2 regions of the Paenibacillus sp. JCM 9796 genome follow, and region 1 is predicted to be linked to the other one. Evidence: riboswitches for the same ligand, from Rfam matches in the RefSeq annotation. Region 1 holds a riboswitch; the other holds the start of a gene.
The links. Region 1 has a riboswitch for thiamine pyrophosphate ahead of ACZ439_RS19465 (ECF transporter S component). Riboswitches for the same ligand answer to the same signal wherever they lie in the genome.

Region 1 (3,968 bases):
CTACCGGACTGACAACGCTGTTATCGGCGGTGTGAACCGGACGCAAGCCGGGTTTCAATCGTCGCGTGAAGAAGTCGTTTAACGACGCATATTCGTGCAGCGCTTTCTCCGCATCTTCAACGCGGATGCCGTACGTCTTGGCGAACTGCGCAATGAACGTGCGGCTGGCACGCGATTTGGCGAAGGCTCCTGTGAGGCGGGATACGGTCTTGCGCGATGAAAGTTCCGTTAAGAGCCGAAAAAACGTTATCTTCATGGGGTTTATGCGTCACCTGTTTCCTTCGTTAACGTAGTTTGAATCTATCGATATCTTGACACAGAACCGTAGACAAAGCAACCTGCAAACAGCCGTAAAAAAAGCACGAAGGCCCCCGAAAGGGCCTTCTACTTGCGCGGTCCGGTCGATTTTCACGCCTAGGTGCTTTTCTTGTATTCACCGCAAGTCATGCAGGTCGCCAAATTAACATGAATCGGGCTGCAGGAACCGGAAAATTTGGTGCAATGTACTGGCGTCCGGCAATACGGATCGCCATGCACCTGCGTGCAATATCCACAATGCGACACCATCTCGATGGTGACGAACACCGGTTCAACCGCTTCGAATTCACGATGAATTATGTTTTCCATGGTCTCGCTTCCTTTCCGTTAATAAAAAAGATAGCGCTTCCAATATGATCTGACGCCTTTTCTTATCGACTTCTGTCCACCGCTTTTGCCAGCTACCGAGAAACCCCCTTAGAACGTATCGACCAAATTATGGAATATGACAAATCAAAGTAATATTAACAGAATTCAAAACGATTGACTAGGCCGTTTCTGCAAAGATTTTTTTAAAAAGATAAGCAAGGAAAGCCATTGACATTTATTTCAATCGTGTTAATATGTTTATGTCACTAGGGGAGCCGCATCGGCTGAGATTGGATCAATAGATCCTAGACCCTCTGAACCTGATCTGGATGATACCAGCGTAGGGAAGTGGAGAGCGTAAGCACGCTGGTTCAATAGTGCTCACAAGGCCGCTTCCGAATCGATCGGGGGCGGCTTTTTTGGCGTAATCCGCACAGGGGAGACAGGCGAGCCTTGGGACGTCTTGTAAGGACAATTATTTATAAGAAGAGAGGGATCGTCCATGTCAAAAGGTTTGAAATTGACCGATATTTTGGTCACTATCGTGATTGCGGTCGTGTTTGCTATTATTTATCGCTTGTGGGGCGACGTATACAACGTACTTAAAGTACCAGGCTTGCAGTTGGAACAGCTCACGTACGGAATGTGGTTTATCGCTGCCACGGTTGCGTTCCTTATTATTCGGAAACCCGGCGTGGCGCTGCTCGCTGAAATTGCGGCTGCATCCGGTGAGCTATTGGCCGGTTCGCAGTACGGGGTCGAAGCTTTGACGTACGGCATTGCACAAGGGTTGTGCGCAGAGCTGATTTTCGCTGCGTTCCTGTACCGGAACTTCTCTTGGGCAGCGGCCGGCCTGGCGGGTATGGCTTCGGGCTTCGGCGCCGTGGTGTTCGATTATTTCAAAGGCTATTTGCTGGAACTGACAACCTGGAACTTGACGCTGTATATCGTATTCCGCTTCGTCGGCGCTTTCGTCATTTGTGGTCCTCTCGCTTATGCGCTTGTGAGCGCGCTGGAGAAGACGGGCGTGACCCAGTTGGTGCGTCCGGTCAACAAAAGCGATTATAACGCCCTGGAACGTAAATAAGCCATGATGAGCGCATTCGATACAGGAACGACAACTCCGGGTCTATGGGTATCGCAGCTTCGTTTGAAATTTCCCGGCAGCGCGTCGCTGCTGTTCGATGACTTGTCGCTGCATGTCCGGCCCGGCGAGAAGGTGCTGCTGCTCGGACCGAGCGGCTGCGGCAAATCGACGCTGCTGCAGGTGTTAAGCGGCTTGATACCGGACGTGATCGAGGTGCCGATGAAGTTCGACGGGATCAGCCGGCCGACATCTTGGGGATATTTGTTCCAAGACCCGGACGCCCAGTTTTGTATGCCCTATGTGGATGAGGAGCTGGCGTTTGTTCTGGAAAACTTGCAGGTGCCTCGGGAGAGGATGCCGGAGCTGATCCGCTTTTATTTGGAAGAGGTCGGGCTAGAGCTTGAAGATCCGCACTTTCCGATCGCCTCGCTGTCTGGCGGTATGAAGCAGCGGCTGGCGATCGCCTCGCTGCTGGCGCTCGATCCGGCCGTCTGGTTTCTCGACGAGCCTTCGTCGCTGCTCGATCCGGAGGGCACGCGCGAAGTATGGGAAACCGTCAAACGGGTGACGGCGAACAAAACCGTACTGATCGTCGAGCACAAGATTGACGATATCGTCGATTTCGTCGATCGGGTCGTATTGTTTGACACGGACGGCCGGATGCTGGCGGATGGGGAGCCTTCGCGTATTTTCCGCGAGCATCGACAAGAGCTGCAGACCTTCGGCATCTGGTACCCCGGCATATGGGACGACTACAGCCGCAAGCGTAAGCTTTCCGCCGAACGCGGCGCTGCATGCAAGCCGGGCGGAACAGGCGAGCCCTTGATCCGGCTCCGTCAATTTGCCGGATACCACGGCAAGGCGAAGAAGATTGAGGTGGACTTGGCCGAGCTGCATCCGGGCGAATGGGTGACCGTCGTCGGCAAGAACGGGGCGGGCAAAAGCACGCTGCTGTCCGCCCTGATGCAGCTCATTCCGACAGAGGGCGGTTATTGGATGAACGGGTCGGCGGTGAAGGGGCTGACTGACGTCGTCGATACGGCCGCATTCGTCTTTCAAAATCCGGAGCTGCAGTTCATCGCGAACAGCGTGTTCGACGAAGTCGCTTTTAATTTCCGGAGGGATGGCGAACCGGAAATCGGCGTTGCCGCGAGAACGGAGGCGCTGCTGGACGAGTTCGGACTGCTGCCGCAGCGGAACCAGCATCCTTATCAGCTGTCGCTCGGCCAAAAGCGCCGGCTCTCGGTAGCCGCCGCCACGGTTAAGGCGCAAGCCTTGCTGCTGCTGGACGAACCGACGTTCGGACAGGATGCGGCCAGCACGTTCGCGCTCCTGGAGAAGCTGGAAGCGTGGCGCGCGGAAGGCATCGCGATCGTGATGGTGACGCACGATCCGGGCATCGTGCGCACGTTTGCCACCCGCGTCTGGGAAGTGCGGGACGGCAAGCTGGCTGCGGACATGCTTCCGGCTGCGTACGAAGCGACCGGCAGAGCGTCCGGCACTGGGTCTGAGCAGCAAACGGTTAAGGTGAGGAGTTGAACGTCCATGCCACTGATGAAGGCAGGCCGCGAAACGTGGCTGCACCGGGTGAATCCGAGTTTTAAACTGCTGCTGTCCGTCGTGATTTTCGTGATCGTGCTGTTAACGCATAACATTAACGTACTGATTCATGTCACATGGATGTACGTGCTGCTGCTGTTTCTCGCTTCCGGTCAGCCGGTGTGCAGGCTTATGCTGATTATGCTTCCGTTCGGGATCATGTTCGTTTCGTCCGCCACCTCGATGGTATTTTTCGGTCAAGGCGAGACGACGTGGTTCCGCTATGGCCTCGTGCATATTACGGAAGAGAGCTTCTTCCGAGGCATGCACATCGGCTTTAAAACGATCGACATGGCGCTGATCGGGCTGCTGTTCGGGTTGACGACGAATCCGGTATTCCTGTTTTATTCCTTGATGCAGCAGCTGCGGCTGCCGCCCCGCTATGCGTACAGCTTCATGGCCGCGATCCGGCTTATCCCGATTGCTGCAGCCGAATACCGCACGCTGCGTTCGGCCTTCCTGGTGCGCGGCGTGCGAATGCCGCGGGGCTTGCGCGGCGTGCTCGATTCGGTCAAGCGGTATGCGATTCCGCTGCTGGCGCAAAGTATCCGCCGCGCCCAGCGAATTGCTGTCGCCATGGAAGCGAAGCGCTTCTCCGGCAGCGGAGCGCGCACGTTTTATTACCGCATCGGCTGGTCGGGGAACGATGCGGCGC
Region 2 (3,968 bases), 380 kb from region 1:
CGGCTTCTAAGGATTCGCTCCATCTCGCGACTTCGCCTCCCGTTGTACCGGCCATTGTAGTACGTGTGTAGCCCAGGTCATAAGGGGCATGATGATTTGACGTCATCCCCACCTTCCTCCGGTTTGTCACCGGCAGTCAACTTAGAGTGCCCAACTGAATGCTGGCAACTAAGTTCAAGGGTTGCGCTCGTTGCGGGACTTAACCCAACATCTCACGACACGAGCTGACGACAACCATGCACCACCTGTCTCCTCTGCCCCGAAGGGAAGGTACATCTCTGTACCGGTCAGAGGGATGTCAAGACCTGGTAAGGTTCTTCGCGTTGCTTCGAATTAAACCACATACTCCACTGCTTGTGCGGGTCCCCGTCAATTCCTTTGAGTTTCACTCTTGCGAGCGTACTCCCCAGGCGGAGTGCTTATTGTGTTTACTTCGGCACCAAGGGTATCGAAACCCCTAACACCTAGCACTCATCGTTTACGGCGTGGACTACCAGGGTATCTAATCCTGTTTGCTCCCCACGCTTTCGCGCCTCAGCGTCAGTTACAGTCCAGAAAGCCGCCTTCGCCACTGGTGTTCCTCCACATCTCTACGCATTTCACCGCTACACGTGGAATTCCGCTTTCCTCTCCTGCACTCAAGTCTCCCAGTTTTCAGTGCGAACCGGGGTTGAGCCCCGGGCTTAAACACCAAACTTAAAAGACCGCCTGCGCGCGCTTTACGCCCAATAATTCCGGACAACGCTTGCCCCCTACGTATTACCGCGGCTGCTGGCACGTAGTTAGCCGGGGCTTTCTTCTCAAGTACCGTCACCCTCAGAGCAGTTACTCTCCGAGGCGTTCTTCCTTGGCAACAGAGCTTTACGATCCGAAAACCTTCATCACTCACGCGGCGTTGCTCCGTCAGGCTTGCGCCCATTGCGGAAGATTCCCTACTGCTGCCTCCCGTAGGAGTCTGGGCCGTGTCTCAGTCCCAGTGTGGCCGATCACCCTCTCAGGTCGGCTACGCATCGTCGCCTTGGTGGGCCATTACCCCACCAACTAGCTAATGCGCCGCAGGCCCATCCGTAAGCCATAGGTTGCCCCATGTTTCATGATTCCCCCATGCGGAGAAACCAGCTATCCGGTCTTAGCTACCGTTTCCGGTAGTTATCCCGATCTTACAGGCAGGTTGCCTACGTGTTACTCACCCGTCCGCCGCTAACCATCCCCGAAGGAATGGTCCGCTCGACTTGCATGTATTAGGCACGCCGCCAGCGTTCGTCCTGAGCCAGGATCAAACTCTCCATTAAAGTAGAAAGCTGACTTGCTCATTGTTGAAGCTAGCTGAGATATTGCTATCTCTTATTTAAGGCACTCACTCGATGTTCAGTTTTCAAAGGGCAATTGTCCGACAAAGCCGCGTTCTCACGCCATTTCTTCTTTGTCATTTATTGTCGCTTCGTTTAGCGGCGACTTTTATAATATACCACATTCACCTAACTCAATGCAAGCATTTTTTATTTCCAATTCTTCACTGCTTGCTTCTCACCTTCTTAAAAGATAAGTCCTTTTAAGCGGCGAGAATTAATTTAACATATGCCTAAGTCGAAAGTCAAGCTAGTAGCCAAATTTTTTTTCTGTCTTAAAAAGAAGGGGCAGGCAGTCCTGCGCAGCCCCTTCCCACTCCTATTCGATCATGCCTTCAACCGGACTGCTGGCTGATGCATACCGCTTCTTAGGTATTCGTCCGGCCAAAAAACCTTTGCGTCCGGCTTCAACGGCAAGCTTAAATGCTTCAGCCATTAAAGCAGGGTTAGCCGCGCCGGCCACGGCCGTATTCAATAACACACCGTCGGCGCCCAATTCCATCGCAAGCGCAGCATCCGCCGGACCGCCGATGCCCGCATCGACAATAATCGGCACCTTCGCTTCTTCAATAATAAACCGCAGGTTGCCCGGGTTCACAATCCCTTGGCCCGAACCTATTGGAGAAGCGCCCGGCATGACCGCAGCGGCACCCGCTTCTTGAAGCTTTCTTGCCAAGATTGGATCGTCCGACGTGTAAGGCAGCACGATAAAACCTTCTTCTACTAATATCTTGGTCGCTTCCAGAGTGCCTACAGGATCGGGAAGGAGCGTTCTCGGATCGCCGATGACTTCAACCTTGATCATATCGCATAGTCCGGACGCTTTGGCTAAACGGGCAATTCTCACCGCTTCATCGACGGTGTAAGCTCCTGCCGTATTCGGAAGCAGTCTGAATTTCCTCAGATCAAGCGTTTCTAGAAAATTAGGTGCTTCCGGATTGTCTATCGGCAGACGGCGAATCGCGAATGTGAGCAACTCGGCTTCCGAAGCCCGAACTGCATCCGCCTGAATGTCCAGCGACGTAAACTTGCCCGTGCCAAGCAGCAAACGCGATTTAAACTCATAGGGACCGATTTTCAACAGGTCAGTCATGTTATTCTTTCTCCTTTTCTAGTACGATTCTAGTACGATGGTTTAACTCAAGCTCATGAAGACTTAACCGCCACCCACAAAATGAACGATTTCCAATTGATCGCCTTCCTGTAAGGGTGTGCTTTCATACTGATGCCGTTCAATAATTACACGGTTTAGTTCGACGACTAATATTTTGTGCTGCAACTTAAAAAAACCGAGCAGCTCCGCGACCGTCGCCACGCCGCTTACCTCGCGCACTTCTCCGTTAACGACCAACTTCAACGGTGTCCCTCCTCCGATTTTTGCCCGGCTCAAGCAAAAAAAGCCAACCTGTGCAGGTTGACTTCATGACCAAATGCCGAATGATCGCTCATGCATTCGTCCACTTCCCTACGCTGGCATCATCCAGTGACGTCCGCACGAAATGGCGCGGGCCGCCGAGTCAGGTTCCAAGGGTCAAAGAAAGCTTCTTTATCTCAGCCCCGCATCTTGAGGCTCCCCTAGTGGCTATTCGATTGTCTATCATTATATCATATCACCTGGTTTTTGACACCTCTGACATCCCGATATCGCAGCTCCAGCAATTTCAGTTCGGGATCGGCCGTCACTACAACCTCTTTGGCGAGCGATTTCTTGACGAGTTTATTCAACAGCAGAGGAAGTTCGTTCCTGACGTCGGACAGCCCCGGCGACTGCTGCAGCTCTTGCACACTCCAAGCTTCCTCGCGGCTGGCAAGTAAATTGAGCAGCGGCTTACAGCAGCGCTGCATTTTGGACATGACGGAAAACTCACATGCCAGCAGTACTAATTCGACCCGCTGCTTCAGTGTCTCTTTGCTCAAGGTAAGCTCCTCATACAGCTTGTATACGCCGGGATTGATCATTCTCACCTGGCTCCAGACCGTCACCTCCGGGTGGTAGCCCGCTTCGACAATCACGATGCGCGCCCAATGGTGCAGCGCTTCCAGTATAATGTTGTAAGCGTCAAGAAGGTGTTCTTCCGCCAAATAGTCTTTGCTCTGCGTGTAACTGCGCAAAAACTTGGAAAACTCGATCAGCAGCTTATGCTCCCTTAATTCGGCAGGGAACTCCAGCATCCGATGACGCAGACTCTCCAGATACGTTTCGCGATCCAAAAGTATCTCCCCTTTTAAGATCCAGAAAATGAAATTGCGCTGCTCGCCGTGCAGGATCAATTCGTCGAGCGACTCGGGAGTGATCCATCTTTCTTGTATACGCAACTTGTCTTTTATATAATGAATTTGTTGATGCGCACGATCGACTTGACTGCTGACGACGAGTATCAGATAATCAAAGCCGTCGGTTACAGCTGAATATAGCGACTGATGATCAACCGCAAGCACGCTAAGGACGGTGGCATCGTGCCGGAATCTTTGTAAACACTGGTGTTTTAACGATTCCATGAGTAGAAAAAAGCCCCCTGACTTAAAAGAAGCATGAATTGATCGTTATGTTCTATATTCTTATGTATTTCTACATGAATCCTCAATTTCCTGCATTTTTTTGTGACAAAACTCACAATT

Region 2: it holds a riboswitch for thiamine pyrophosphate, as region 1 does, so the genes downstream of both, thiS (sulfur carrier protein ThiS) here and ACZ439_RS19465 (ECF transporter S component) in region 1, are expected to answer to the same signal.

Annotation. Positions count from the first base shown of each region.
Region 1 covers NZ_AP043723.1:4,017,283-4,021,250, forward strand. Annotated here, with positions in the region: gene asd (archaetidylserine decarboxylase) at 1-256, opposite strand, end outside; gene ACZ439_RS19460 (hypothetical protein) at 415-627, opposite strand; TPP riboswitch at 886-991, shown strand; gene ACZ439_RS19465 (ECF transporter S component) at 1,130-1,714, shown strand; partial or broken gene ACZ439_RS19470 (ATP-binding cassette domain-containing protein) at 1,820-2,167, shown strand; gene ACZ439_RS19475 (ABC transporter ATP-binding protein) at 2,375-3,253, shown strand; gene ACZ439_RS19480 (energy-coupling factor transporter transmembrane component T family protein) at 3,260-3,968, shown strand, end outside.
Region 2 covers NZ_AP043723.1:3,638,082-3,642,049, reverse strand. Annotated here, with positions in the region: rRNA gene ACZ439_RS17570 (16S ribosomal RNA) at 1-1,292, opposite strand, end outside; gene ACZ439_RS17565 (thiazole synthase) at 1,669-2,442, opposite strand; gene thiS (sulfur carrier protein ThiS) at 2,506-2,706, opposite strand; TPP riboswitch at 2,795-2,936, opposite strand; gene ACZ439_RS17555 (nucleotidyltransferase-like protein) at 2,955-3,848, opposite strand.